2 regions of the Zoogloea sp. GW822-FHT05C07 genome follow, and region 1 is predicted to be linked to the other one. Evidence: riboswitches for the same ligand, from Rfam matches in the RefSeq annotation. Region 1 holds a riboswitch; the other holds the start of a gene.

Region 1 (14,863 bases):
ATGTGCTGAACATGATCACCGCCTGCGGGTCGGCGGCGGTGATGCTGCGCACGGCGGGGGCGATGTCGAGGGTGTTCTTGTCGAAGGCGCCTTTGGCGGCAATGGTCAGGTTGCGCCTGCGCAGGGCCTTGGTGACGCCATCCACGCCGGAGATGCCGAGGGTATCGTTCTGGTAGAAAACGGCGATGCGGGTGACGCCGGTGGTGGTGAGCTGGCGGACGATCTTCTCGGCTTCGTCGCCGTAGCTGGCGCGCACCCAGAAGGTGTAGGGGGAGGTCTGGTTGCGCAGGTCGTCGGAGCCGGTGTAGGGGGCGACGGAGGGCACCTTGCGTTCGTCGAGCAGGGGCATGACGGCCCAGTAGTTGGCGGTGCCCATGATGCCGAGGAAGGCCAGCACCTTGTCGTTGTCGAGCTGCTTCTTGACGTTCTGCACGGCGCGTTCGGGCACGTAGGCGTCGTCGTCGCTGACGAGTTCTATCTTCTTGCCGTGGATGCCGCCCTTGCTGTTGATCCACTTGAGGTAGGCGTCGGCGCCGTCGCGCAGTTCGGTGCCGAGCTCGGCCAGCGGGCCGCTGAGGGCGGCGCTCTGGCCGATGCGGATGGTGTCGCTCGCGACAGAGGCTTCGGGGGCGGCGTGCAGCGGGGTGCTGGCAATCAGCAGGCTGCCGATCAGCGTGGTCAGGGCCGGCAGGACCCGGGCGGGAAATCCCATGACAGTCTCCATGAACAGGGTGACGGAGCCGATCTGTTGCCGGCTCTCGATTGTTGGAGGCGCGATTTTATCCGCAAGCGATGCCTTGCGGATATGGGGGTGTCATGGTTTTGGCGCGATGCCGGGGGTCAGCCGCGTTTTTTCCAGCTGGCGCGGCAGGTGTCCTGCAGGTAGTCGAGGACGTCGCCCTCGTCGTGCTGGTCGAGCTGCATGCGGGCTTCGGGGCCGAGGTCTTCGAGCCACATGCGGCGCACGTCGGCCTGGTATTCGAAGGGGACGACGTTTTCGATGAAGTGGGCGACGGCCTGTTCGTCGAAGCCCTTGTCGCGGAAGTTGTCCCAGATCTGCAGGGCGTCCTTCTTGCGCAGGCTGCGGGTCGGTTCGACGCCGGTGGCGATCATCAGCAGCACGCCACACTGCACGTCGGTGTGGTCGCCCTGGCGGCCGGTGATGTGCTGCCATTCTTCGGCGCGGGCCTTGTCGTGGTGGGTGATCTCGTCGACGGAGCTGGTGTCGAAGAAGAACAGCCCGGAGAAGCGGTCCTGGTTGCGGTAGAGCTCGGTGGCGGGCACTTCGCGGATCACCGGCAGCACCTTGGCGATGAAGCGTTCCTTCTCCTTCTCCATCAGGCTGCGCAGGTGGGCGGGGGCGTCCTCCAGCCAGGCGTCGAGGGTCGGGAAGGCGGGGCTGCGTTTCTTGAGCGCGGCTTCGTGCAGCTTCATGAAGCGGTCGACGCTGAAGAAGCCGGCGGGCTTGCGTTCGCTGAGCAGGATCAGCAGCGCGCTGTTGATCACCGATTCGCTGAACACGTGCCATTCGGTGGCGTCGTCGCGGCTCACGCCGAACTTGCCAGCCAGCCAGTAGGCCAGCTCGATGTGGTGCTGGTGCTGCTCGCGGGCGCGCCGTTCGGCGAGGTAGCGCGAGAAGGTGATCGGCGTGACCGAGGTGTGCTTGTCGAGAAAGTCTTTCTCGTTCTCGCGCAACACCTCGGGGCCGGCCAGCAGGCGCTCGCTGGGCAGGGCGTGGAGCTTGCGCAGGCGGTCGGCGCCGGCCTTGGAGAGGGCCAGCAGCGTCTTGTCGCGCAGCAGTTGGGTGGCGACGTCCATGCGTCCACCGGATTCCGCTTCGAGGGCCAGGCCGACGAGGGTCACCAGCCGGTTGCGGGCCATTTCCAGTTCGGGGCGCAGGTTGGCGGTACCGAAGTAGGCCGCCAACTGCACAATGCCCTTGGCACCTTCCTTGTGGATGCCGTCCAGGCGGCCGGCATCTACGTGGTGGTTCTTCAGCGCGTGGCGCAGCACCCGTTCGAAATAGGGGCTGGTGTCGACGGTGGCGAGAGCGGTATCGATGGACATGGGCGTCGGATCAGATCGCGGATTCTTCGTCGTCCTCTTCCAGGCGCGGTACGCCCGGTTCGGATTCGGCCGGCAGGCGGGCGGCTTCGGCGGCGCGCTGGAGGCGGTCCTGGATCTCGATGACCAGCAGCTCGAAGGTGTCCTGGAACTCGTGGCGCAGCACCCAGGCGGTTTCCATCCAGTCGCTGTCGGCCACTTCGGAGCGGGACATGCGCACGCGCACCATCTCGATCGCGTCACCGATCTCCAGGCCCTGGTCGAGCTCGTCCACGCGCTCGGCGTCCCAGGTGATGGCGGACTTGGGGGCGAAGGCCTTTTCTGCGTCGATCTCCTGTTCGAACACGCCGTGGAAGGCGAGGGCGAGCAGGGAGTCGTAGTGGTCGATGAAGTAGTCGGCCAGCAGGCGCACGCCTTCGTCGTGCTCGGCGAGGCATTCCAGCACTTCGGCGCAGGACGGGCCGGTGCGGTGCATGACGGCGTTCATGGTGTTGCGCAGGCGCGGCACGTACTTCTCGAGGGGCTCGCCGTACTGGCGTTCGAGGAGGATGGCCTGGACGAACTGCTCGGGGCTGACCAGCAGGTTGATGACCGATTCCTTGCTGGCGTCGAATTCGCGCATGACGGCCAGCACGTCCTTGGGGGCCATCTCGTCGAGCACCGCCACCAGGGCGTGGTCGCCTTCCTGTTCGGCGATGACGGCGAGATTGGCTTCGGCTTCGGCGATTTCGCCGGCCTGGATCAAGGCATGGGTTTGCTTGATGACAAGCTCAGACATGGGGAGAAAACCTTTCGATTAACGGTCGACGGCGTCGAAGCCTTGCTCGGACAGCCACTCTTCGCCGGCTTCGCCGAGGTCGTCGCTGTCTTCGTCTTCATCGCTGGTGCTGGGGGCGGCGGCACGGGCAATGGCGCCGCTGCCGAGCATCCATTCGAGCACCGCGGCGGTGACGAGGAAGTCGGCGCCGCCGGCCTGCTTGAGGCTCTGGGCGATGAGCGGCTGGGCCCACGGGGCGATGTCGAGGGATTCGGCGAGTTCGTCCCAGGCCGGGAAGAGGCCGTCGCCGGGTTCGCTTTGCGATACGGCGTGCAAGGCTTTGCCCGAGGTGAAACGGAAGGCGCCGTGGAGGGCGGAGGCCACCATCTCGGGGGCGGTGTCGATCATCGAGAGCAGGAAGGGGAATTCGCTGTGCTTCTCGCGGACGCGCTTCTTGAGCACGTCCTTGCCTTCCGAGTCGGTGCGCAGGTCGTCGATTTCACTGGCGTAGCGCTCGAAAATGTCTTCGAAGTAAAACGAGGTCAAGAAATTACCTTTTCAATGTACGAGGCCCACAGGGATGTGGCCTCCTGCAGCGGATCGTCGATGAGGTTGCGTTGACGCAGGGCGTCGTAGTCGCGGCGCTTGGCCTCATCGGCAAGCAGATCGTAGGCCGCCTGGATGTCGCGAAAGCGCGCCGCGGCGCCCGGATCGGGGTTGCGGTCCGGGTGGTAGAGGCGCGCCGCCTTGCGGTAGGCGGTCTTGATGACTTCCGCCGAGGCGCTCGGCGCGACGCCGAGGACTTCGTAGGGATCGCGCATGGCGTTCAGCCCTGCTTGTTGTTGACCTGGCCGATGCCCAGCCGTTCGCACAGGGCGATGGTGGGGGCGGCCTGGTTCATGCTGTAGAAGTGCAGGCCGGGGGCGCCGGCTTCGATCAGCTTGGCGCACAGCTCGCTGACCACGTCGAGGCCGAAGGCCTTGATGGATTCCGAGTCGTCGCCGAAGGCTTCGAACTTGCGGCGCATCCAGCGCGGGATCTCGGCGCCGCAGGCGTCGGAAAAGCGCGCCAGCTTGGAGAACGAGACGATCGGCATGATGCCCGGCACGATGGGCACGCTGACGCCGAGGCGCTCGCACTCGGTGCGGAAGTGCAGGTAAGCGTCGAGGTTGTAGAAGTACTGGGTGATCGCCGAGTCGGCGCCGGCATCCACCTTGCGCTTGAAGGCCTGCAGGTCGTCCTGCGGGGTGCGCGCCTGGGGGTGGTATTCCGGGTAGGCGGCGACTTCGATGCGGAAGTGGTCGCCGGTCTCGGCGCGGATGAATTCGACCAGCTCGTTGGCGTAGCGCAGCTCGCCCGGATCACCGACGCCGGAGGGCAGGTCGCCGCGCAGCGCGACGATGCGGCGGATGCCTTCGGCCTTGTAGCGCAGCAGGATCTCGCGGATGTGGCTGCGGGTGGAGCCGATGCACGACAGGTGCGGCGCGGCCTGGTGGCCTTCACGCTGGATCTCGAACACCGTCTCGAAGGTGCGCGCCTGGGTGGAGCCGCCGGCACCGAAGGTGACCGAGAAGAACTCGGGCTGCAGCACGGCCAGCTGGGCACGGGTGGCGCGCAGCTTCTCGACGCCTTCCAGGGTCTGGGGCGGGAAGAATTCGATGGAGAAGGGAGTCTTGTTCGGCACGGGATTTCCTCGCGGGCCTGCCGGCGCAGCGGCGCCGGCAGGCAGGGGCCAGCTCTTAGTAGCGGTAGTGCTCGGCCTTGTACGGGCCGGTCTTGGACACGCCGATGTAGGCAGCCTGCTCGTCGGTCAGCTCGGTGAGCTGGGCGTTGAGCTTCTTGAGCTGCAGGCGGGCAACCTTCTCGTCCAGATGCTTGGGCAGCGTGTACACGCCCACCGGGTAGTCGGCGGTACGGGTGTACAGCTCGATCTGGGCGATGGTCTGGTTGGCGAAGGAGCTGGACATCACGTAGGACGGATGGCCGGTGCCGCAGCCGAGGTTAACCAGGCGGCCCTTGGCGAGCAGGATGATGCGCTTGCCGTCCGGGAAGATCACGTGGTCGACCTGGGGCTTGATCTCTTCCCACTGGTACTTCTCGATGGAGGCGACGTCGATCTCGTTGTCGAAGTGGCCGATGTTGCAGACGATGGCCTGGTCCTTCATGGCGGCCATGTGGTCGTGCGTGATGACGTGGAAGTTACCGGTGGTGGTGACGAAGATGTCGGCCTTGTCGGCGGCGTATTCCATGGTGACCACGCGGTAGCCTTCCATGGCGGCCTGCAGCGCGCAGATCGGGTCGATCTCGGTGACCCACACCTGGGCGGAGAGGGCGCGCAGGGCCTGGGCGGAGCCCTTGCCCACGTCGCCGTAACCGGCGACCACGGCGACCTTGCCGGCGACCATCACGTCGGTGGCGCGCTTGATGCCGTCCACCAGCGATTCGCGGCAGCCGTACAGGTTGTCGAACTTGGACTTGGTGACCGAGTCATTGACGTTGATGGCCGGGAACTTGAGTTCGCCGCGCTGGTGCATCTGGTACAGGCGATGCACGCCGGTGGTGGTTTCCTCGGTGACGCCCTTGATGGCGGCCAGGCGCACGGAGTACCAGGTCGGATCGACGGCCAGCTTGGCCTTGATGGCGGCGAAGAGGATGGTCTCTTCTTCGGACGAGGGCTTGGCGATGACGGACAGATCCTTCTCGGCACGGGCGCCCAGGTGCAGCAGCAGGGTCGCGTCGCCGCCGTCGTCGAGGATCATGTTGGAGTAGCCGCCGTCGGCCCACTCGAAGATGCGGTGGGTGTAGTCCCAGTAGTCGGCCAGCGATTCGCCCTTGACGGCGAACACCGGGATGGCCTGCGCGGCGATGGCGGCGGCGGCGTGGTCCTGGGTCGAGAAGATGTTGCACGAGGCCCAGCGCACTTCGGCGCCGAGAGCGGTCAGCGTCTCGATCAGCACCGCGGTCTGGATGGTCATGTGCAGGGAGCCGGTGATGCGCGCGCCCTTCAGGGGCTGGGCCGCGGCGAACTCGTCGCGGATGGCCATCAGGCCGGGCATCTCGGTTTCGGCGATGCGGATTTCCTTGCGGCCCCAGTCGGCCAGGGACAGGTCGGCAATAACGAAATCGGTGAACTTTTCAGCCACAGCGTTCATGAGAATTCCTCGAACATGTGGCCGGGAAGGGACTACGCGTGGCTCGGGATGATGGCTCACCGCGTCTCCCCGTGCCCGGCACGGGTTTGCAAACAAGCATGGACGGGTGAGCGCGGTTGCAGGTGGCGGAGAGAAAGACCTCGCGACACCGACATCGAGCCTGGGACGGCGGGCCTTGCACCCGGCAGTCTTGCAGCGCTCCTCGATTCAGGTCGGCGATTATAGCGGATCGACGCTGATTCTCTTGAGAATTTTGCCGCGCTCCTAGTGGGCTGCGTCGAGGACCTTGGCGAAGACTTCCGCTTCCTGGAAGCCGATCACGCGCAGGTCCTGGCGTTCTTCGCCGCCGGGCTTGAAGAAGATGATGCCGGGCGGGCCAAAGAGATTGAAGCGCTTCAGCAGCGCCTTGTCGGCGTCGTTGTTGGCGGTGACGTCGGCCTGCACGAGCTGGAAGCCGGCCAGGCGCTTGGCGACGGCCGGGTCGGCGAAGGTGAAGCGCTCCATCTCCTTGCAGGAGATGCACCAGTCCGCATAGAAGTCGAGCATCACCGGGCGGGTGGCGGTCTTGAGAACCTGGTCGAGTTCCTCCACCGAGGCGACGCGCTGGAACCTGGTTTCGGCTGCGGCGGGGGCACCGGCGGCCTGGGCGCGCAGGATGGCGAGGGGCTGCAGCGGATCGCGGGAGCCGGCCATCGCGCCGATGAACAGCGCCGCGCCGGCGATCAGCGCGAGCACGCCGAAGCCTTTCCAGAAACGCTGCCAGCCGCTGGCGTGGGGCGGCAACGGGTCGAGGGCGTGCAGGTAGATCGCCGAGAACACCAGCAGGCCGGCCCAGGCCAGCATCGGTACGACGCTCGGCAGCACCGGCGTGACCAGCCAGATGGCGACGCCCAGCAGCATCACGCCGAAGGCGCGCTTAACCCCTTCCATCCACGGGCCTGGCTTGGGCAGCGCGCTGCGAGCCAGCACGCCGACGAGCAGCAGCGGGGCCCCCATGCCCAAGGCCATGATGAACAGCGCGGCGCCGCCGAGCGCGGCGTTGCCGGTCTTGGCGATGTAGAGCAGCGCGCCGGCCAGCGGCGCGGCGACGCAGGGGCCGACGATCAGCGCCGACAGGGCGCCCATCAGCAGGATGCCGCCGGGCGAGCCGCTCTGGTGGTTGACGGTGTCGGACAGGCGGCTCTGCAGCGCGATGGGGAGCTGCAGTTCGTAGAAGCCGAACATGGAGCCGGCCAGCACGATGAAGATCAGCGAGAAGGCGCCGAGCACCCAGGGGTTCTGCAGGGCGGCGGACAGCAGCGTGCCGGACAGCCCGGCGGCGACGCCAGCGGCCGCGTAGGTGAGGGCCATGCCGAGCACGTACAGGCTGGACAGGCCGAAGGCGCGGCTCTTGGTGATCGCATGCCCATGGCCGACGATGATGCCGGACAGGATCGGGATCATCGGGAACACGCAAGGCGTCAGCGCCAGCAGCAGGCCGAAGCCGAAGAAGCTGAGCAGGATGGTGGCAGTGCTGCCGCCGGACAGCAGGCGGGCGATGCGGCCAGATTCGTCGTGGCCGTCCGGGGCGGCAGAGGCAGGCGCTGCGCTGGCGGCGGGCGCGTCGCCCTTGCCCAGCGCGCGGGCCAGGAAGCCGCCGGACCCGCTGTCGGCGCCGGCTGCGGCGATGGTGAAGCTCTGCTTCTGCGGCGGGTAGCAGATGCCCATGTCGGCGCAGCCCTGGCTGCTGACTTCCAGCTCGAAGGGCGGCTTGCCGGCGACGATGGGCACCGGGACGACCAGTTCGTGGCGGTAGATCTCCACCTGCCCGAAGGCATCGTCCTTCTTCGGCTTGCCGGGCGGGATGGCTGCTTCGCCGAAGGTCACGCCTTCGGCCTGGAACTTGAAGCGGTGGCGGTACAGGTAGTAGCCGTCGGCGATCTGGAAGCGCACTTCGACGGTGTGGTCGTCCACCGCGCGGGCGGAGACGCGGAAGGCCTGTTCGACCGGCAGCGGCTCTTCGGCGGCGCGGGCGAGGTTGCCGAGCAGGGACAGCGTGAAGAGCAGCAGGGGCAGCAGGAAGGTGCGGATTCGGATCATGGCCGGCAGTGTAGGGGCAGCACGGCCGGGCCGCCCCGCGAATGGATCAAGAAATGGCGCCCGGGCTGTTGAAGGCGCCAGAGGCGTTCAGGTGGCAGCCTGCGTTTCGGCGGCGACCCAGGCCAGGTAGCCGGGCAGACCGTCAGTGACAGGGACTGCGATCAGCTCGGGAAGTTCGTAGGGATGGGCTTCCTGCACGGCGGCCTGCAGCTCGGCGTAGCGGGCGCAGGTGGTCTTGATCAGCAGCGGCACTTCGCTGGCCGTTTCGACGGCGCCCTGCCAGCGATAGACCGAGGTGCATGGGGCCAGGATGTTCACGCAGGCGGCCAGGCGGCGCTCGATCAGCAGCGCGGCGAGGGTGTTGGCCGCGGCCGCGTCGGGCAGGTTGGTGAGGACCAGCAGGGTGTCGTCGGTGGTGCTCATAGGGTTTTCACTTCAGTAGCCTGCGGCGCGTCAGCGCCAGGGCCAGCCAGAAGGCGGCGACGGTGACGGCGGCCAGCATGCCGGCGTGCAGCGCGATGTTCTGCGGCACCTGTCCGAGCAGCAGCGGCCGGGCGAGGCTGACAGCGTGGCTGAGGGGCAGCGCGTCGGCAATGCTGCGTACCGCGGCGGGCAGCTGGCTCTGCGGGAAGAACACGCCGGACAGCAGCGTCATCGGCGTGATGAAGAGAGTGAAGTAGTACATGAAGAAGTCGTAGCTCGGCGCCAGCGCGGTCATGATCAGGCCGAGGGCGGCGAAGCACAGGCCGGTGAGGAATACCACCGGGATCGCCGCCAGCGCCAGCGGCGAGGCGGTGAAGCCGAAGGCAGCGATCACCGCGAGGATCGCCGTGCCGGCCAGGGTGGCCTTGCTGGCGGCCCACACCAGCTCGGCGGCGACGATGTCGTCGAGGGCGATCGGGGCGTTCATGATGGCTTCCCAGGTCTTCTGCACGTGCATGCGCGAGAAGCCGGAGTACAGCGCTTCGAAGGTGGCGGCGTTCATCGTCGAGTAGCACAGCGTGCCGCCGGCCAGGAAGGCGATGTAGGACACGCCCTCGACCTGCGGCACCAGCATGCCGAGGCCGTAGCCGAGGCCCAGCATGTAGATCACCGGGTCGGCCAGGTTGCCGACGATGGACGGCAGGGCGAGCTTCTTCCAGACCAGGAAGTTGCGCCGCCACACCGCGGCGAAGCGCAGGGACAGGCGTGGCGGAGCAAAGTGGCCGCGGCGGCCGGACGGTTTATCCATGGGCGTTCAGTCGCGCAGTTCGCGGCCGGTGAGCTTGAGGAACACGTCCTCCAGGTTGGCCGGGCGGTGGAGGGTGCGCAGGCCGGGCTGATGGGCCAGGTGGGCCAGCAGCGGGGCTGCGTCGTCCGTATAGCAGAAGGCGGTTTCGCCGCTGATCTCGCAGCGCTTGCTGAAATCGGCGGCGTAGCGGGTGGCCCACGCGGCGGCACCGGATTCGGGTCCGGCGGCCTGGCCGTTGCCGGTCCATTCGCCGAACACTTCCACTACTTGCGGTTCGATGTGGGCGGCGATGACTTCCCGCGGGCTGCCCTGGGCGAGGATGCGCCCGGTGTCGAGGATGGCCAGCCGGTGGGCGAGGCGTTCGGCCTCATCCATGAAATGGGTGGTCAGCAGGATCGTCGTGCCTTCCGCGGTGAGGCGGCGCAGGCGCTCCCAGATCAGGTGGCGGGCCTGCGGGTCGAGGCCGGTGGTGGGTTCGTCGAGGATCAGCAGTTCGGGCTTGTTGACCAGCGCGCGGGCCAGCGTGAGGCGCCGCTTCATGCCGCCGGACAGGGACTGGATGCGCGCGTTGTCCTTGCCCTCCAGGCCGGCGAAGGCGAGCAGCTCGGGGATGCGTGGGCGGATCGCGTTCTCGCGGATGCCGAAGTAGCCGGCGAAGACGACCAGGTTCTCGGCGCAGGTGAAGTCCGGGTCGAGGCTGTCGATCTGGGGCACCACGCCGACCCGCATGCGGGCTTCGCGGGCCTGCTCTGGCACCGGCAGCCCGCACAGGCGGATCTCGCCGGCGTTGGGCGCGGTGAGGCCCAGCGCACAGCGCAGCGTGGTGGTCTTGCCGGCGCCGTTGGGGCCGAGCAGCGCGAAGCATTCGCCCGGGCGCAGGCTGAGGTTGAGCCCGCGTACCACTTCACGGGCTTCGCTGCCTTCGCCGAAGCGCTTGACGAGTCCGCTGATCTCGAGGGGCATCAGTTCGGCGGCGGCGTGGTGGATACGAAGGACGGCCGGGCGAGGAGCGGCTCGGCCCAGGCGGCCAGCGCCGTGTGGCGGGAACGCCAGTTGAACTCGGCGAGGCGTAGGTCCAGGTAACCGAGGGCGCAGCCGGCGGCGATGTCGGCGATGCTGAGGGCTTCGTCGCCAAGGCCCAGGCGTTGTTCGAGGCGTTCTTCCAGCGCGGCCAGGCCGCGGCGGATCTTGTCGAGCTGGCGCTGGATGTTGGCGTGATCCTGCTTCGGCAGCGGGCGGCGGCTTTCCAGGAAGGCCGCCACGGCGGCGTCGGTGATGCCGTCGGCGAGGGCCTCGCTCTGGCGCACCGGCAGCGCGGCCAGGCGCTCGGCGGGGATCAGCTCGGGGCCGCCGAGAGTTTCGAGATATTCGGCGATGACCGGCGAGTCGAACCACACCTGGCCGTCGTCGGCGACCAGCGCCGGCACCTTGCCGAGGGGGTTGTAGTCGGGCACGCGGGTTTCGGGAACCCACGGGATATCCACGATCTGCTCGAAGGGCAGGGCCTTTTCGGCCAGCACGATGCGGATCTTGCGTGCGTAGGGGCTGGTGAGGGAGACGACGAGTTTCATTGTTTTTGTGCTGTCAGAGAGGGCGCCACGCCCGTTCGATGATGCTGCGGATGATGTGCAGCTTGCCGTGAAAGAAGTGGTCGGCGCCGGGGACGACGACGACCGGCAGCTCCTGCGGTTCGGCCCATTCCATCACGTTGGTGAGGGCGACGGTCTCGTCGCGCTCGCCATGGATGATCAGGCTGTCCTTGGGTACCGGCAGCGTGGTGTAGCTGCGCGCGCCGGTGACTTCGCCGGCGGCGGTGCCGACCAGCACGATGCGGCCGGGCGGCGTGATGCTGTCGGCCAGGCGGGCGACGACGCGAGTCTGCACGTAGGCGCCGAAGGAGAAGCCGCCGAGGGCCAGCGGCAGGCCGCCCCAGCGGCTCTGCGCCCACGCGATGACGGACAGCATGTCCTCGGTTTCGGCGCCGCCGTTGTCGTGGCTGCCGACGCTCTTGCCGACGCCGCGGAAGTTGGGGCGCAGCGCCGCGTAGCCCATGTCGCGGAAGACCCGCGCCAGGGTGTGGGCGACCTTGTTGGTGTTGGCGCCGTGGAACAGCGGGTGCGGGTGGCAGACCAGCGCGATGCCGCGGACCTGGTCCGGCGTGTCGATGATCAGTTCGATCGCGCCGTCGGGGCCGTTGATGAGGGCGGTTTCGGTGGCGGGCATGATCAGATCTTCAGGCGTTCGACGATGCGGCCGTGTTGCAGGTGCTCGCTGATGATTTCATCCACGTCGGATTTGTCCACGAAGGTGTACCAGACGTTGTCGGGGTACACCACCAGCACCGGGCCTTCGTCGCAGCGGTCGAGGCAGCCGGCCTTGTTGATGCGCACCTTGCCCTTGCCCTTCAGGCCCAGCGCGGCGATACGGTCCTTGGCATAGGTCTGCAGCTCGACGGCGCCCTGGGCTGCGCAGCAGGTTTCGCCGGGGCCGCGCTGGTTGCAGCAGAAGAAGACGTGGTGCTTGAAGTAGCTCATGGGCGGGTCTCCGGGGGAGCGGTTCTGATTGTTGGAATGTGGTCGCGATTATCGGCCAATCGCCCCGTGTGCGGGAGAGTCGGGTGAAGCCCGCGGTCAGGGTCGGCGGCCCTTGTTCTCCGGCGCACTGGGGCCCGTCAGGCCCAGGTAGGCAAAGGCCGCGAAGGGCCACAGGCTGGCCGTGAGCTGGGTAAGACCGTGGAAATTGAGGAAGTTGCCGTGGCGGATCAGTTCCACGTCGCTGGGCAGGAAGGGGTTTTCGGGGGCCAGGTTGACCAGCGCGGTGCCAACCAGCAGCGCCATGCCGGCCAGCATGCCGTGGCTGCGCTTGGGCAGCAGCAGGCACACGCCGAGCAGCGCCGCGCCGGCGGCGAGGCCGATCTGCCCGCCGGGGGTCATCCAGTGGAAGGGCTCGCCGGGGGAGAAGAAGGCTGCGGCGGCAAGTGTCTTGGCGCCGAGGCCGAGAAGCACCAGCGCGGCCAGCGGCCACGGGCTGAAGCGGCGCATCACGCAGCTGGCGGTGAGGCCGACGGCGAGCAACTGGCTGGTGGCGATGGCGGCCTCAACCTTGACGAAGCGCGTCGGGTTGAATTGCAGCGGGGTCGGCAGATCGAACAGGCGGCGCAGGTCGCCGGTGGCGAACAGCAGGCTCTCGGGGGTCAGCAGCGTGAGCAGCCACAGGCCCATCAGTACCAGCCCGATCTCGCCCGCATGGCCAGGCACGATGCGCCGCTGGCGCCAGCGCGTGAGGCCGCTGTCGGGGGCGAACAGGCGCTCGCCCCAGCGCGCGCCGGCCAGTGCGCCGAGGATGCCGCCGATGGTGTTGCAGCCCACGTCCACGTTGGACGAGACGCGGGTGGGCAGGAAGTTCTGCAGGGTTTCCACCGACAGACTCATGCTGGCGGTGAGCAGGATCGCCAGCAGCACCGCCAGTGTGCGGGGCAGGCGGCCCAGCGCCGGCACCAGCGCAAAGCTGAAGGGCACGATGCCGATGACGTTCACCACCAGGTCCACCCAGCTGTAGTAGCGCGGCCACGGGGCGGACAGGAAGTCGAAGATCGGCAGGCCTGGATCCCGCCAGCCGGTGAAGGGATGCAGGCAGGCGTAGACGATCAGTATCCCGATGGCGGCAGCAAAGTAGGCGGCGAGCGGAGAACTGTGGCGTGGCGAAGGCATCGGGCTGGCTGGAGAAGCGCGTCAGGCTTCATTCTAGCTGCGGACACGGGTTTGGGGCGGCGGACCCGCGCCACGCCGTGGCCGGGAGATGGGGCCGGGGTGGGGGCCACCCCCGCTGCAGCCTCAGGCCGGCTGGGCCGGCGTGCGCTTGCCGAAGCCGGGGCGGAAGGCGGCGAGGCGCGCCAGCAGCGCATCCCAGTCCACCGCGTCGAGCGTGTTCTTGACCAGCAGGCCGAGGTCGGTTTCGCCTTCCATCAGCAGGCGGCGGCTGAAGAACAGGGTGTCCGGGTCTTCCTCGCGCAGCGCGAGGGCCAGGTAGTCGCGGGTGGTGGCGGATATGGTCAGGTCCGGCTGGCGCGAGTCGAACAGCGGGCGAAAGCCCCGCGCTGTGAAGGTGAAGCGCAGCGCCAGGCCGGCATCGGTGACCTTGAGCAGCAGGCGCTTGCCGGTCAGCGGTTCCAGGGTGTCGCGCGGCAGGATGCGGTCGAGGGTCAGGTTGAGGCCGCCGACCAGCGCCAGCGTCGGCGGCAGCTGGGGCAGGCGAGCGCCGACGCTGGCAATCGGCTTGGGCAGGGTGAAGGCGGGCAGTTTCATGGTCGGGCGCTCCGGAAGATCAGGCGGTGACGAGTTGTTCGACGCCGGGCCGGCCGTGCCAGAAGCCGTTGCACGGCGCTTCCGGCAGCAGCGGGCGGGCGTTGCGCAAGGCCTCGGCGGGCGGAAGCGTGCCGGCCAGGGCCTGGCGGAACAGGTCGATGACTTCGGCGGTGTGCTCGCCCTGGGGGCTGATGCGCAGGATGTCGAGGCCGTCAGCCTGCACGGCGGGCAGGTCGCCGAGCAGGGTGTGTACGTGGGCGGACTGGGTCTGGATGCCGTTGAGGGTCAGGAAGGGTTCGCCTTCGCGGGTCTTCAGCGGAATGCCGTCGGCGAACTGTAGGCAGCGGAACTCGCAGGTGTCCTTCTGAAGGTTGTAGTGGCGGGCGGTGAAGCAGCGCGCCGAGAAGGCCAGCGGCAGGCGGCCGTGGGCGAACACTTCCACTTCCATCGGCCGGCCGAGGCCGCCGCGCAGTTCGGCGATCTGCTGGCGCGACATCTCCGGCGGGGCGACCCAGCGGGTGGCACCGAGCTCGGCGAACATGCCGAGGGTGGCCGGGTTGAAGATGTTCAGCGTCGGGCCGGCGATCCAGTCCGTGACCGGCGCGTCGCTGTCGGTGAGCAGGCGCACCGCGCCCATGTCGTTGGCTTCGACGCGGAAGCGGCCGTTGGAGACGATACGGCGCAGGGTCTTGAGATCGGATTCGGATTCGACCAGCACCTGGCTGGACAGCACGACTTCCTTGCCGGCGGCGGCGAGGATGTCGGCCACTTCGAGCCAGTCGCTGAGGCGCAGTTCGTGGCGGCGGGAGCACACCGTCTCGCCGAGATAGACGATATCCACCGGCACGTCGGCCATGTCGGCGTAGAAGGCCAGCGTGGCCTGGCGGGGCCAGTAGTAGAGCAGGGGACCGAGGGCGAGTTTCATCGGTTTACTTCCAGGGGCGGTAGTAGGCGCCGAGGGTGTGGCTCTGGCCTTCGGACACCTTGTTGAGTTCGGCCATCCACGAAGCCTCGACGCGGAAGGGCGCGGTGTTGGCCTGCAGCCGGTCGATGGCGGCGCGCCATACCTTGGTGACTTGAGTTACGTAGGCGGGGCTGCGCTGGCGGCCCTCGATCTTGATCGCGCGCACGCCGACGCGGGCCAGCTCGGGCAGCAGTTCCAGCGTGTTGAGGCTGGTGGGCTCCTCGATGGCGTAGTAGGTCTCGCCGTTCACGTCGAAGCGGCCCTTGCACAGGGTCGGGTAGCCGGCCCGCTCGCCGTCGGCGAAGCGGTCGA
Region 2 (14,863 bases), 1.2 Mb from region 1:
CAGCGGTGTCCTGGATGGGTGCCGAGTGGTTGATGCGCGGTCGGCCGAGCGCCCTCGGTCTGGTGTCCGGCGCAGTCGGCGGGTTGGTGGCGGTGACGCCGGCTTCCGGCTACGTCACGCCGCAGGCGGCAGTGCTGATCGGCCTCGTCGCCGGTGTCGGCTGCTACCTGGGTGCCACCGCGCTGAAACGCATGCTCGGTTACGACGACGCGCTGGATGCCTTTGGCATCCACGGGGTCGGCGGCATTCTCGGTGCGCTGCTCACCGGTTGGCTGGCCTCGCCGGCCATCGGTGGCGTGCGGGGCGATGTGCTGGCCCAGTTGGCGGGCATTGCCGCCACGCTGGCCTACAGCGGAGCCGCCACTTTCTGCGTGCTGCAGCTCATCGACCGCCTGGTGGGGCTGCGCGTGGACGAACGGACCGAGGTGGAAGGCCTCGATCTCGTCGAGCACGGCGAAACCATCAGCCACGCCTGATCAACTGATTTTCAACGGAACCGGAAAGGAATCGCCATGGAGTCCGATACCGTCATCTACGGCCTGCTGGGCCGCATCCACCTGCTGATGCGCAGGGTCAGCAACCGCATCACCGACGTGGAATACATGCGGGTAAACAAGGACTACGCGCGGGAGATCGTGCGCCTGGCCCGGGAGGCCGGCAATCCCGAATTGGCCGACCTGGCCGCGCGGCTGACGGTTGCCATGGAGCTGGAGGAGGCGCCAGCGGATGGCGACGCGGCCAACGACCCGGTGGCCCGAGGCCTCCTCGATCGGCTGCGCTCATCGCGGCCCAATTCCACCCACCCGACCGAGCGCTACGTCGGCTCCCTGCGCTGAGGCGGCGGGATGACGCGGGCCTGCTCGTCCGCGTCCAGTTCCTCGATCCACTCCAGCTGCCGTTCGAGCACTTCGACGGTGGCTTCGGAAGGATCGTTGCGGCGGGCTTGCAGGCGGCGGCGCAGCTCGTCCACGGGTGCCGTGCAGGCGAGGATCGCGAAATCGGCATCGTGCCCTTGCGCCAGCTCGGCAAAGGACTGGCGCTCGCTGCGCTTCAGAAAGGCCGCATCGACGATCACCGACCAGCCGGCGTCCAGCATCTGGCCGGCCAGCTCGGTCAGGCGCGCGTAGGTACGGCGGGTTGCCTCCGGCGTGTAGATGCCGCCGGCCACGCAGGAGCGGCTGCTGGCCAGTGGCGGCAGGTTGTACAGGCGCTTGCGTTCCACGTCGGAGCGCAGGCGCAGCGTGGCGGCGTAGGGATCGGCGCGCAGGAGTTCGGCGCTGAGGCTGCTCTTGCCGGAGCCCGACAGGCCGTGGGTGATCACCAGCCGTGGGCGCGGCGCGGCGCTCAGGCGCTCGGCCTGGGCCAGATAGTCGTCGGTGGTGTCGGGCTGGCCGGCGAAGGCGGCGACCTTGGCGCGCACCATCGCCTTGTACACCGCGTAGAAGCGCAGTACCGGCACCGCGTCGAAATCGCCGGACTCGGTCAGCCATTCGTTGAGCAGCCATGCGGCCAGATCTGGCCGGCGGTGGTCGAGCAGGTCCACGTAGGTGAAGGCCAGCTCGGAGGCCACGTCGATCCAGCGGAAGTCGTCGTTGAACTCGATGCAGTCGAAGGGGACCACGTCGCCGTGCAGCAGCACCAGGTTGCCCAGGTGCAGGTCGCCATGGCATTCGCGCACCCGGCCGGCCGCCTTGCGGGTGGCCATCCGCGGAGCGATACGCGCGAACTCGGCCTCGGTCCACGCTTCCAGTCGGTCGATGCGTGGCGCCGCATCCGGCCGCAAGCCGCGGATGGCGCTGAAGTTGTCGATGGCCGGGGTGCGGAGCTGAGCCGGCTCGCCGAAGCGGCTGCCGGCGGGTGCCGTCGCCGCGGCGCGGTGGAAGGCATGCACGACGCGGGCAAGGGCCGACAGATGGTCCGGCGTCAGCGCGCTGCGGGCACATACATGATCGAGGCGCTGGCTCTCGGGAAAGCGGCGCATCTTCACCGCCCATTCGCCGCTGTCGCCGACCGCCTCCAGGCCCAGGTAGAGCTCGGGCGCGAAGCGCCGGTTGAGGCGCAGCTCCTCCTGGCAGAAGAACTGCCGCCGCGCTGCCGAACCGTAGTCGAGAAAGGGCAGGATGACCGGCTTCTTCAGCTTCCACGCAAAGCCGTCGGCCAGCAGCAGCCAGGAGATATGGGTTTCGACGAGCTCCGCGCCGAGCTGGGCGCGGAAGGCTTCGAGCCAGGGAGGGAGCGGGGGGGACATGACGGCATTATCCTCCCCCTGCGTTGCCGCAAGAGGGCAAAACCGGCTAATCGCAGGTGGGGAAGGTGCTCATTCGCCTGCGTCGCTGCTCTCGGGACTCTCGGGAATGCGTTCGCCGGAGGCCTGTTCCGCTCCGTCTGGCGCTAACGCCGGCCGTGCTGCACGGTGACGGCGGCGGGGCCCGGGGTGGTGCCCAAGCCCTGCGGCAACCAGGGAAGCGCGTCGAAGGCGGGAAAGGTCAGCGGCTGGGGCTTGCCCTGCCGGCTCGCTTCCCACAGGTTGAGACGGGCCGTCGCCAGCTGGTCCTGCCACAGGCGCAGCGCGGCCAGCCAGGGATTGGCCTGCAGGACTTCGGGCCGGTCCTCCGGCTGGAAGTCGCCGGCCATCCCGGTGGTAGGGTGGTCGGCGAGCAGATTTCCAAGGAAGCCGAACTGCCATTGGAGCAGGGACAGCCAGTAATCGAACGGGGCGCGCTGCAGATGGTGCAGATGGCGTTCCAGCAGGTCCGGTGTGACGCTGTCGAGGGCGGCGGCGTCCATCGTGGCTTCGGCCAGGAAGTGGCGCACGTCGGCCTTGTGCAGCACCTTCGGGTAGATTCCCAGGTACTCCTGCTGGCCGGGCAGTTGCGCGCCCTCCGCCAGATAGATGCCGATCCGCTGGGAGCTTTGCCGGCCGTCGAAAAAGCCCAGTTCCCATGGCATCCAGCGCGACCGCCCGGTGTTCGGCCCGATCACCAGGATCAGGCTGGCGGCACGGCGCATGATCTTGCGCAAGCGCTCGGCCGTAATCGCATCGACGGTGTCGGGATCCATCTCGGGCGCGCTGTCCTGTTCATCGAGGTAGGCCTCGTAGCCCAGCGTGTCGCGGATGTGCCGGTACAGGTCGTGGGCCAGCTCGATGTCGCCGGCCTGATGGGAGACGAACACGTCGTACGGGTGGTCGGGGGGCGCCGTCCCTTCACTCTGCTGGCGGGGGTGGGAGGCGGTCTTGGGGCGCTTGCTGGTGATCTGTCGGGGCATCGGAACGCTCCTGTCGGTGGGCTCGATACCCGGCGGGCATCGCAGCCGATCGCAGTCTTGAATCTAGTCCAGCGCGGCGGGGGAATCCATCGACCGTTGGTGCCCCTCCGTGCCGCGTCGTCGTGCTATCGTCGCGGCCCCGCCGGAGCTGCCGCCATGACTGCGTTTGCCGATCCCTTCACCCGTCGCCCCACCAACCTTGCCGAGGCCGATGCGCAGGTTGCCGCGATCCGCGACCTGCTGGACGCGGCCGGGCTGGCGCATCGCAATCCGCCTCCGGCGCCGACCACCTGCTGCGGGCGCGGCTGCAACGGCTGCGTATGGGAAGGCTTTTACGCGGCCCTCGGCTGGTGGCGGGATGACGCCCGCGAATTGCTCGCCGCTGTCGCCGCCTGAACGCTGCCCGATCTTGGCAGATGGACTGAAAACCCCGTAAAATCCGCCCCTTGCCGAGGAGCGTTGCGACCTGCGAAACCCGTGGGCCAGGCTCGGCAATCATCAACGGCGCTCGCAAACCTTCCAGCCGGGTTTGCCGCGCCGTTCGCTTTTGTGCCGCTGCAGCGCGCGTCCCTCCCGGCTGACAAAATCCGTACCGAGGTAGATCCATGCAAGCCGACCGCACAGCTGAACTCCAGTCCGCCCTGACCCATCGCATCCTGATCCTCGACGGGGCGATGGGCACGATGATCCAGCAGCACAAGCTCGGTGAGGCCGACTACCGCGGCCAGCGCTTCGCCGATCATCCCAAGGACCTGAAGGGCAACAACGACCTGCTGGTGCTGACCCGCCCGGACGTGGTCGGCGGCATCCACCGGGCCTACCTGGAAGCCGGTGCGGACATCATCGAGACCTGCACCTTCAACGCCACCCGCGTGTCCCAGGCCGAATACGGGCTGGGCGACGTGGCCTACGAGCTGAATGTGGAAGGCGCCCGCCTGGTGCGTGAGCTGTGCGATGAATTCACCGCCGCCAACCCGGCCAAGCCGCGTTTCTGCGCCGGCGTGGTAGGCCCCACCTCGCGCACCCTGTCGATCTCGCCGGACGTGAACGATCCGGGTTTCCGCAACATCAGCTTCGATGCGCTGGTCGATGACTACTACGACTCGGCCAAGGGCTTGCTCGAAGGCGGCGCCGACATCCTGCTGATCGAGACCATCTTCGACACGCTGAACGCCAAGGCGGCCGTTTTCGCCGTCGAGAAGCTGTTCGCCGACATCAAGCAGCGCGTGCCGGTGATGATCTCCGGCACCATCACCGACGCCTCCGGCCGCACCCTGTCCGGTCAGACCGCCGAGGCCTTCTGGAACTCCCTCAGCCACGCCCAGCCGATCAGCTTCGGCCTGAACTGTGCGCTGGGTGCCAAGGAGCTGCGCCAGTACGTGGATGAGCTGTCCACCGTTTGCGACACCTTCGTGTCCGCCCACCCCAACGCTGGCCTGCCCAATCCGCTGTCGCCCACCGGCTACGACGAGACACCGGAGCAGCTGGCCTCCGAGATCGTCGAATGGGCGCGCTCCGGCCTGGTGAACATCGTCGGCGGCTGCTGCGGCACCTCGCCGGCGCATATCAAGGCGATTGCCGAGGCGGTGGCGCTGGTCACCCCGCGCAGCATCCCGCACATCGAGAAGAAGCTGCGCCTGTCCGGCCTGGAGCCCTTCAACGTCGGCCCGGAATCGCTGTTCGTGAACGTCGGCGAGCGCACCAACGTCACCGGCTCGCGCGCCTTTGCCCGCATGATCCTCGAAGGCCGCTTCGACGACGCGCTGGCGGTGGCCCGCCAGCAGGTGGAAAACGGCGCCCAGGTCATCGACATCAACATGGACGAGGCCATGCTGGATTCGCTGGCCGCTATGGAGAAGTTCCTCAAGCTGATCGCCTCCGAGCCGGACATCTCCCGCGTGCCGATCATGCTCGACTCCTCCAAGTGGAGCGTCATCGAGGCCGGCCTCAAGTGCATCCAGGGCAAGGGCGTGGTCAACTCCATCTCCATGAAGGAGGGCGAGGCCGAGTTCCTGCGCCAGGCGCGCCTGTGCCGCCAGTACGGCGCGGCGGTGATCGTGATGGCCTTCGACGAAAAGGGCCAGGCCGACACCTTCGCCCGCAAGACCGAGATCTGCGCCAAGGCCTACGCGCAGCTGACCAGCATCGGTTTTCCGCCGGAAGACATCATCTTCGACCCGAACATCTTCGCCATCGCTACCGGCATCGAGGAGCACGACAACTACGCGGTGGACTTCATCAACGCCGTGGCGTGGATCCGCGAGAACCTGCCCTACGCCAAGATCAGTGGTGGCGTGTCCAACGTGAGCTTCAGCTTCCGCGGCAACGACCCGGTGCGCGAGGCGATCCACACGGTGTTCCTTTACCACGCCATCAAGGCCGGCATGAGCATGGGCATCGTCAACGCCGGCATGCTCGGCGTCTATGACGACCTGGAGGCGGAGCTGCGCGCCAAGGTCGAGGACGTGGTGCTCAATCGCCACCCGGGCGCCGGCGAGGCGCTGGTTGAGTTCGCGCAGACCGTCAAGGAAGGCAAGGCCAAGGATTCCGGCCCCGACCTGTCGTGGCGCGAGCAGCCCGTCGAGGCGCGCCTGTCCCATGCGTTGGTGAAGGGCATCACCGACTTCGTCGTCGCCGACACCGAGGAAGTGCGCGCCAAGCTGGCCGCCGAAGGCAAGCCGCCGCTGTCCGTCATCGAAGGCCCGCTGATGGCCGGCATGAACGTGGTTGGCGACCTGTTCGGCGCCGGCAAGATGTTCCTGCCCCAGGTGGTCAAATCGGCCCGCGTGATGAAGCAGGCGGTGGCCCACCTGATCCCCTACATCGAGGAGGAAAAGGCCCGCACCGGCGCCCGCAGCAAGGGCAAGATCGTCATCGCCACGGTGAAGGGCGACGTGCACGACATCGGCAAGAACATCGTCGGCGTGGTGCTCGGCTGCAACGGCTACGACATCGTCGACCTGGGCGTGATGGTGCCCTGCGACAAGATCCTCGCCGCGGCGAAGGAGCATGGCGCCCAGGCCATCGGCCTGTCCGGCCTGATCACCCCGTCGCTGGAAGAGATGAGCCACGTGGCGTCCGAGATGAAGCGCCAGGGCTTCGACGTGCCGCTGCTGATCGGCGGCGCCACCACCAGCCGCGCCCACACCGCGATCAAAATCGCCCCGCACTACGACCAGCCGGTGATCTACGTGCCCGACGCGTCCCGCGCGGTCGGCGTGGTCACCAGCCTGCTGTCCGAAGGGCAGAGCGCCAGCTACGCCGCCGAAGTGGCCGCCGACTACGAGAAGATCCGCGCCCAGCACGCCGGCAAGAAGGGCGTGGCGATGGTGAAGCTTTCCGATGCCCGCGCCAACGCCTTCAAGTGGAACGCTGACCCGGCCTACGTGCCGGCCAAGCCGGCCCAGCTGGGCGTGCAGGCCTTCGACATCGACCTCGCCGAGCTGGTGGATTACATCGACTGGGGCCCGTTCTTCCAGACCTGGGACCTGGCCGGCAGCTACCCGAAGATCCTCCATGACGAGATCGTCGGCGAAACCGCTCGCGAGCTGAAGTCCGACGCCGAAGTGATGCTGGCCCGCATGGTCGCCGAGCAGGACACCAATCCGTGGGTCAAGGCCCGGGCGGTGGTCGGCCTGTTCCCCGCCAATGCGGTGGGCGACGACATCGAGATCTACGCCGACGAGTCCCGCAGCCAGGTGCAGATGACGTGGCGCGGCCTGCGCCAGCAGCACGAGCGCCCGGCCGGCAAGCCCAACTACTGCCTGGCCGACTTCGTGGCCGGCAAGGGCAGCGGCGTGGCCGACTATGTGGGCGCCTTCGCGGTGACCGCCGGCCTCGGCATCGAGGGCCGCCTGGCCGCCTACGAGCGCACCCACGACGACTACCACGCGATCATGCTGAAGGCGCTGGCCGACCGCTTCGCCGAGGCCGCCGCCGAATGGCTGCACGCCAAGGTGCGCAAGGAGCTGTGGGCCTACGCGCCGGCCGAGACGCTGAACTGCGACGAGCTGATCAAGGAAGCCTACCGCGGCATCCGTCCGGCGCCGGGCTACCCGGCCTGCCCGGACCACACCGTCAAGGGCGACCTGTTCACGCTGCTCGACGCCCCGGCCAACACCGGCATGGGCCTCACCGAGAGCTTCGCGATGACGCCGGCGGCGGCGGTCAGCGGCTTCTACTTCGCCCATCCGGACAGCTACTACTTCGCGGTCAGCAAGATCGGCCAGGATCAGCTGGCCGACTGGGCGGCGCGTACCGGTATGACGGTGGACGAAGCCCGCAAGTGGCTGGCGCCGCTGCTGTAATACGCTGACCGCGCAAAACGGTCTAGATTGGAGGGCGGCTGCGGCCGCCCTCCGCGCTTTTCAGGGCGCCGGATACAGGCGCCCGCTTTCGCCATGAAGATTGAACTGCTCCTCACCGCCATCGAAATCGCCGCGACCATCGCCTTCGCGCTGTCGGGCCTCATCGAGGCCACGCGTAAGCGCATGGACGTCGTTGGGGTGTTCTCGGTGACCTTCGTCAGCGCCTTCGGCGGTGGCACGCTGCGCGACATCTTGCTCGACCGCCGCCCGCTGTTCTGGGTGCAGCATCAGGAATACGTGTGGCTGGTGCTGGGGATGACGTTGATCACGCCGCTGCTGCTGCGCGCGCGCCGGCTGCAACTGACCGACACGCTGATGGAGGCCGCCGATGCCTGCGGGCTGGGCCTGTTCGCCATTTCCGGTGCGTCGGTGGCGCTGGCGGCGGGCATGCCGGGCATCGTCGCGGTGCTGATGGGGGCCATCACCGCGGTGTTCGGCGGGGTGCTGCGCGACGTGCTGTGCAACGAGATTCCGAAGGTCTTCCACGACCACCGGCCCTATACCCTGTGCGCCTTCATCGGCTGCAGCCTGTTCCTCGGCCTGCATGCACTGGATGTGACGCCGCAGCTGTCCACGCTGACCAGCATCTGCACCATCACCGGCCTGCGTCTGCTGGCCGTGGGCCGGGGCTGGCGGATTCCCGCCTGGCCGCCGGAGAAGGGGCGCTGAGGCGTCCGGGCTCGCTTGTCGGGGAATGAAAGGGGGCTGCGCGCTGCAAGAAAAGCGCTGGCGGCCCGTTGGGCTCAGCGCCCGAAGGTCGCCTTCACCACTTCCAGCAGCGCGTCCGCCACGTCCTCGTCGTCGGTGAGGCTTTCCACCAGTGCCGAGCGGCAGGCGTCCACCGGGTCGAGGCCGACCTTGACGAGCTTGGCGGCGTAGACCAGCAGGCGCGTGGACACGACTTCTTCCAGGTCCACGTCCTTCAGGCTGCGCAGGCGCTGGGCGATGGAGACGAGCTGGCGGGCCAGTAGCGGATCGCAGGCGGTCTCGCCGACGAGGATGGTCTCCTCGCGGCTGGCCGCCGGGAAGTCGAAGCGCAGGCTGACGAAGCGCTGGCGCGTGGACGGCTTGAGGCCCTTGAGGAAATTCTGGTAGCCCGGGTTGTAGGACATCACCAGCATGAAGCGCTCCGGCGCGTGCAGCACTTCGCCGGTGCGCTCGATGGGCAGCGTGCGGCGGTCGTCGGCCAGCGGGTGGATCACCACCGTGGTGTCGCGGCGGGCTTCCACCACTTCGTCCAGGTAGCAGATGCCGCCTTCGCGCACCGCGCGGGTCAGCGGGCCGTCGCACCACACCGTTTGGCCGTCGCCGAGCAGGTGGCGGCCGACCAGATCGGCGGCGGTGAGGTCGTCGTGGCAGGCCACGGTGTACAGCGGCAGGCCCAGGAGGGCCGCCATGTGGGCCACGAATCGGGTCTTGCCGACGCCGGTGGGGCCCTTGATGAGCAGCGGCAGGCGATTCTTCCAGGCCTGCTCGAAGACCGTGATCTCGTTGCCGGCGGCTTCGTAGAAGGGGATTTCGGTGGGCAGCGGTGCGTTCATTTGAGGGCGATCCAGTAGGCGATGGCGATCAGCGCCGAAACGAGCAGCAGCCAGCCGAGCAGCAGGCTGCGCCAGAAGAATTTGACCCCGCGCAGGCCCATGAAGTCGAGCACCACGAGGCGGCCCTTGACGAAGCAGATGGCCAGCAGCGCGGCCATCGCCAGCGGGCCGGCGAGCCCGAGGCGGGCGCCGAACTCGCCGATACCCAGCGTGCCCAGCGTGGCGAGCATCAGCACGACCCAGACGGAGTTGAGGTGACGGGTGTTCATCGCATCACATAGACGAGGGGGAAGAGGACGATCCACACCAGGTCCACCATGTGCCAGTAGGCCGCGCCGCTCTCGATGCCGTTCATGTCGGCCGGGCCGTAGGCGCCCTGGCGGGTCTTCACCCACAGCGCGACGAGGATCACCAGGCCGAGGATCACGTGCATGAAGTGGAAGAAGGTCAGCGACAGGTAGAACATGTAGAAGGTGTTGGTGGACAAGTTGATGCCGGCGCTGAACTTGTCGGCGTATTCGAAACCCTTTACCACCAGGAAGCCGCCACCGCACGCGATGCCGGCGAGCAGCCAGCGTGCGCCGGTGGCCGAACGGCTGCGTCCGACCGCCTCGACGGCGCGCGCCACGCACCAGCTGGCGGTGATCAGCAGCACGGTGTTGACGGCCCCGGCTTCGCGGTTCAGCGTCTTCTGCATCTCGTTGAACAGCTCGACGTTGTGCGCGCGGCCGAAGGCGTAGGCGGCGAAGAACACGCCGAAGGCGAGCAGCTCGGCGAGGATGAAGAACCAGATCGCCAAGTCCCCCGGCGGTGCGGCGGCCGGGGTGGCGGGGGAGGTTTCGGGGGCGATGTCCATGCCGGCAGTGTCGTCCTGCCCGGGGCGCAAAACCTTGATCTGTCCCAAGTTCCGGGTCAGCTTGTTACCTGCTGTGCAGGAAGGCCGACTTCTCCCGTGGACTGCGCTACTATTACTTTCGATATAAAGAAATCGAGAGAGTGCACGATGCGGATTCTGCTGGTGGATGATTCGCGCGCGGTGTCTGCCGTGATGGCTGCCCGCCTGACCCTTCTTGGTCACGAGGTGACGCAGGCCGAGAACGGCGAGCAGGGGGTCGAGCGTTTCTGTTGCTGTCCGCCGGACCTGGTGCTGATGGATGTGGAAATGCCGGTGATGAACGGCTTCGTGGCGGCCGAACGGATCCGTGCGCTGGAAGCCAAGCAGGACTGGGCGTGGACGCCGATCATCTTCCTCACCGCTTCCGATACCCCGGAGAACCTGGTCACGGCCATCGAGGCCGGCGGCGATGATTTCATCGCCAAGACGGTGCCCGAGGCGGTGCTGCAGGCCAAGATGAAGGCCATGGCGCGCATTGCCGGCCTGCGCAAGCAGCTCTTTGAGGCCAACCACAAGCTGGAGGCCCTGGCTCACCAGGACGGCCTGACCGGCATCTACAACCGCCGCTACATGGATCTGCGCCTCGACCACCAGTGGGACGAGGCCCAGCTGTGCGGCTCGCCCTTCGGCCTGCTGCTGATCGACGTGGACAACTTCAAGCGCTACAACGACCACTACGGCCACCAGGCCGGTGACGATTGCTTGCGGGCGATTGCTGCTGCGATGGCGGGCGTCGTCGAGCGCACCATCGCCAGTGAACTGAGCCGGGATGCGTTCGTCGCCCGCTACGGTGGGGAAGAGTTTGCGGTGCTGCTGCCCCGGTGCTCCGAGACGGATTACTTGCATGTCGCCGAGCAGCTGCTCGAGTCCGTGCGCCAACTAGCGATTCCCCATGCGCTCAATGCGGACTGGGGCATCGTGACGCTGTCGGTGGGCGGGGCCTACGTGGAGCGCGCGGAAGGCCGCCTGGCCTTGCTGTTCCGCAACGCCGATGCCAATCTCTACCAGGCCAAGCGGGATGGGCGCAATCGCGCCGAGGTGTGTGCCGCCGCCGAAGCCGTCGTAGCGACGGGCAACTAGGACGCTCGAGCGGGCGCTTCAGCCGACCACGAAGGCCGGTACGTCTACACGTACGGCTGGCCGGTCGAGGGCCATGCCGACGCAGGCCGCGAAGCGCCGCGCCCAGTCGCCCCCCTGGGCAAAGCGCGCCTCCCCGGCATACTTGGCAACGTTGAGGATCACGTCGAGGATCAGCACCTTGCCCATCGGGTTGCTGGGCGTACATTCCAGCGCCTCGAACTCCGCCATCAGCCAGGCCCGCGCGGCTTCGCCTGTGAGCCCGGCCGTCTCGTCGGCGTGCACGGTGAATTCGTATTCCCGGTCGGTCCGCAAAACGACGCTGACCTGATGCATGCTGCCTCCTGTTGTTCTTCTGTCTTGCATGGGTGCATTTTTCGGCGCCGCATCAACGGAAGCAAGTAACCGATTGTTATCATTCACGGTCCGTTCCAAGCCGTGCCTCCCATGACCGAATCCCCCTGGCGTGCCCTTGCCAACCGCCGCATGCTGATTTGCGTGCTGACCGGCTTTTCTTCCGGGCTGCCGCTGTACCTGCTGCTCAACCTCATCCCGGCCTGGCTGAAGACCGAGGGGCTGTCGCTGAAGGCCATCGGCGCCTTTGCGCTGATCCAGTTTCCCTACACCTGGAAGTTCGTCTGGTCGCCTTTCCTCGACCGCTACGCGCTGCCGCTGCTCGGCCGCCGGCGGGGCTGGATGGCGGCGACCCAGGTGCTGCTGCTGGCGGCCATCGCCTGGCTGGGCAGCATGTCGCCGACGGCCAACCTCGGCATGGTGATCGGGCTGACGGCGCTGATCGCCTTCCTGTCGGCCACCCAGGACATCGTGCTCGACGCCTACCGGCGCGAGCTGCTGCCGGAGATCGAGCTGGGCATCGGCAACGCGATCCATGTCAATGCCTACAAGCTGGCCGGCCTGGTGCCGGGTTCGCTGTCGCTGGTGCTGGCGGATCATCTGCCGTGGGCCGAGGTGTTCCTGGTGACGGCGCTGTTCATGGCGCCGGGCCTGGCGATGACGTTGCTGGTGAAGGAGCCGGCGGCGGCGAGTAGGGCGCCGCGCACGCTGCGCGACGCGGTGGTGGAGCCGTTCCGGGAGTTCTTTGGCCGCCACGGCGTGAGGTCCGCGCTGGTGGTGCTGGCCTTCATCTTCCTCTACAAGCTTGGCGATTCCCTGTGTACCGCGCTGGCGACGCCCTTCTACCTGGACATGGGCTTCTCGAAGACAGAGATCGGCCTGGTGGCGAAGAACGCCGGCCTGTGGCCGAGCGTGATCGGTGGCCTGCTGGGTGGGCTGTGGATGGTCAAGTTGGGCATCAACCGCGCCCTGTGGGTGTTCGGCTTCGTCCAGTGGCTGGCGATCTACGGTTTCGCGTGGCTGGCCTGGCTCGGCCCGGCCGAGGCCGACGCCGGCCGTCTGGGCGTGCTGGCGGTGGTCATCGGCCTGGAGGCGCTGGCGGTCGGGCTCGGCACGACGGCCTTCGTCGCCTATATGGCGCGCACCACCCATCCGGCCTACACGGCGACCCAACTGGCGCTGTTCACCAGCCTGATGGCGGTGCCGCGCACCTTCATCAACGCGTCCGCCGGCTGGCTGGTGGAAAGCCTGGGCTGGTTCGATTTCTTCATGCTGTGCGGCGTGCTGGCGGTGCCCGGCATGCTGCTGTTGTTCAAGGTCGCGCCGTGGCGCGAAGCGCAGGTCGCGACCGCCTGATCTTCTTGTTCCTGATATGACGCCTCTCGAATCCGCTGCCCGCACCCTGTGCGACATCCTCGACCCGATGCGCTTTGCGGCGCCCGTGTCCCACGTCTATAACCCGCTCAGCTACGCGTGGGCGCCCAATGCGGTGTACCTGCAGCGTTTCGGCCAGGGCCGCAAGAAGGTGGTCTTCGTCGGTATGAACCCCGGTCCGTTCGGCATGGTGCAGACCGGCGTGCCCTTCGGCGAGATCGCGGCGGTGCGCGACTGGATGGGCATCGAGGCGGAGGTCGTGAAACCGGCCGAAGAAAACCCCAAGCGCCCCATCGAGGGCTTCGGCTGTGCCCGTTCGGAGGTCAGCGGGCGGCGCCTGTGGGGCTTGTTCGCTGAGCGCTTTGGCACCGCAGAAGCCTTCTTTGCCGAGCATTTCGTCGCCAACTACTGCCCGTTGGCCTTCTTCGATGGCGGCCGCAATGTCACGCCGGACAAGCTGCCGGCGGCCGAGCAGGGGCCACTGCTGGCGGCCTGCGACGCGCATCTGCGCCAGGTGGTGGAGGCTTTGCAGCCGGAGTGGGTGATCGGGGTCGGCGCGTGGGCCGAACAGCGCGCCCGTGAGGCGCTGGCCGGCCTGCCGCTGCAGTTCGGCCGGGTGCTGCACCCCAGCCCGGCCAGCCCGGCAGCCAACCGGGGCTGGAGCGAGGCGGCGACCAAGCAGCTGGAGGCGCTGGGCATCTGGTAAGGCCCGGGCACCGCTGTGTGCGGCGGCGTTGCCGTTTGTGACTGGCGTGGGGCACTGACGGCGCCCACGCCTGCGCGGACTGCTTAGCGCCGGCGGCCGCTGTTGCCGCCGAGGATGGAGCCCAGCACGCCGCGCACGATTTCCCGTCCGATCGTCGAGCCAACGGTGCGCGCGACGCTGCGGGCGGCGGTTTCCGCCAGGCCAGGGTGGCGCCCGCCACGCGGCCCGGTGCTGCCGAACAGGATGTCGCTGAGGCCGCCGAAGAGGCCGCCGCCGCTGCTTTCCTCCTGCGCAGGCGCCGGTGCGCCGCGGGTTGCTGTGCCGTTTGCCGCCGGGGCGCCATTGGTGCCAGCGGCCGCGCCGGTCAGTTTCTCGAAGGCCGACTCCCTGTCCACCATCTGTTCGTAGTGCCCGTAGATCACCGAGCTTTCGATAGCGCTCTTGCGTTCGGCCGCCGTCAGCGGGCCGAGGCGCGACTCGGGGGCGACGATGAAGCCGCGCTCGACGATGGCCGGGCGGCCCTTTTCGTCGAGGAAGGAGATCAGCGCCTCGCCGACGCCCAGTTCCATGATGGCGGTCGCCGCGTCGAATTCCGGGTTGGCGCGCATGGTTTCGGCGGCGGTCTTGACGGCCTTCTGGTCCTTCGGCGTGAAGGCCCGCAGCGCGTGCTGGACCCGGTTGCCGAGCTGGCCGAGCACGGACTCGGGCACGTCCAGCGGGTTCTGGGTGACGAAATAGACGCCGACGCCCTTCGAGCGGATCAGGCGCACCACCTGCTCGATCTTCTCCAGCAGGGCCTTGGGGGCCTCGTTGAAGAGCAGGTGGGCTTCGTCGAAGAAGAACACCAGCTTGGGTTTGTCCACGTCGCCCACTTCCGGCAGTTGCTCGAACAGTTCGGCGAGCAGCCACAGCAGGAAGGTGGAGTACAGCTTGGGCGAGTTGTAGAGCTTGTCGGCGGCGAGGACGTTGATCACGCCGCGGCCGTCGGCGTCGGTCTGGATCAGGTCGGCGATGTCGAGCATCGGCTCGCCGAAGAACTTGTCGCCGCCCTGGGTCTCGATCGTCAGCAGGCCGCGCTGGATGGCGCCGATGGAAGCCGCCGAGATGTTGCCGTACTGGGTGGTGAAGTCCTTGGCGTTGTCGCCGACGTACTGGATGGTGGCGCGCAGGTCCTTCAGGTCGATGATCAGCAGGCCCTGGTCGTCGGCGATCTTGAAGACCAGTTGCAGTACGCCGGTCTGCGTCTCGTTGAGGTTGAGCAGGCGCGCCAGCAGCAGCGGGC

The links. Region 1 has a riboswitch for S-adenosylhomocysteine ahead of ahcY (adenosylhomocysteinase). Riboswitches for the same ligand answer to the same signal wherever they lie in the genome.
Region 2: another riboswitch for S-adenosylhomocysteine. It lies ahead of metH (methionine synthase); the one in region 1 lies ahead of ahcY (adenosylhomocysteinase).

Annotation. Positions count from the first base shown of each region.
Region 1 covers NZ_CM179510.1:2,882,197-2,897,059, forward strand. The annotation lists gene AC3QL2_RS13510 (ABC transporter substrate-binding protein) at 1-712, opposite strand, end outside; gene AC3QL2_RS13515 (hypothetical protein) at 841-2,067, opposite strand; gene AC3QL2_RS13520 (hypothetical protein) at 2,078-2,842, opposite strand; gene AC3QL2_RS13525 (hypothetical protein) at 2,861-3,367, opposite strand; gene AC3QL2_RS13530 (DnaJ domain-containing protein) at 3,364-3,642, opposite strand; gene metF (methylenetetrahydrofolate reductase [NAD(P)H]) at 3,648-4,505, opposite strand; gene ahcY (adenosylhomocysteinase) at 4,561-5,973, opposite strand; S-adenosyl-L-homocysteine riboswitch at 6,075-6,183, opposite strand; gene dsbD (protein-disulfide reductase DsbD) at 6,238-8,052, opposite strand; gene cutA (divalent-cation tolerance protein CutA) at 8,140-8,475, opposite strand; gene AC3QL2_RS13555 (ABC transporter permease) at 8,483-9,283, opposite strand; gene AC3QL2_RS13560 (ATP-binding cassette domain-containing protein) at 9,290-10,246, opposite strand; gene AC3QL2_RS13565 (glutathione S-transferase) at 10,246-10,854, opposite strand; gene AC3QL2_RS13570 (alpha/beta hydrolase) at 10,868-11,506, opposite strand; gene AC3QL2_RS13575 ((2Fe-2S) ferredoxin domain-containing protein) at 11,509-11,817, opposite strand; gene AC3QL2_RS13580 (VanZ family protein) at 11,914-12,993, opposite strand; gene ubiT (ubiquinone anaerobic biosynthesis accessory factor UbiT) at 13,117-13,587, opposite strand; gene AC3QL2_RS13590 (U32 family peptidase) at 13,607-14,512, opposite strand; gene ubiU (ubiquinone anaerobic biosynthesis protein UbiU) at 14,517-14,863, opposite strand, start outside.
Region 2 covers NZ_CM179510.1:1,715,396-1,730,258, reverse strand. The annotation lists gene AC3QL2_RS08245 (ammonium transporter) at 1-476, shown strand, start outside; gene AC3QL2_RS08240 (hypothetical protein) at 513-836, shown strand; gene AC3QL2_RS08235 (bifunctional aminoglycoside phosphotransferase/ATP-binding protein) at 815-2,248, opposite strand; gene AC3QL2_RS08230 (toll/interleukin-1 receptor domain-containing protein) at 2,392-3,267, opposite strand; gene AC3QL2_RS08225 (oxidoreductase-like domain-containing protein) at 3,424-3,663, shown strand; S-adenosyl-L-homocysteine riboswitch at 3,713-3,784, shown strand; gene metH (methionine synthase) at 3,873-7,574, shown strand; gene AC3QL2_RS08215 (trimeric intracellular cation channel family protein) at 7,668-8,303, shown strand; gene AC3QL2_RS08210 (CbbQ/NirQ/NorQ/GpvN family protein) at 8,378-9,175, opposite strand; gene AC3QL2_RS08205 (cytochrome C oxidase subunit IV family protein) at 9,172-9,444, opposite strand; gene AC3QL2_RS08200 (cytochrome c oxidase subunit 3 family protein) at 9,441-10,031, opposite strand; gene AC3QL2_RS08195 (diguanylate cyclase domain-containing protein) at 10,179-11,150, shown strand; gene AC3QL2_RS08190 (hypothetical protein) at 11,169-11,483, opposite strand; gene AC3QL2_RS08185 (AmpG family muropeptide MFS transporter) at 11,595-12,857, shown strand; gene AC3QL2_RS08180 (uracil-DNA glycosylase family protein) at 12,874-13,581, shown strand; gene AC3QL2_RS08175 (helicase HerA-like C-terminal domain-containing protein) at 13,665-14,863, opposite strand, start outside.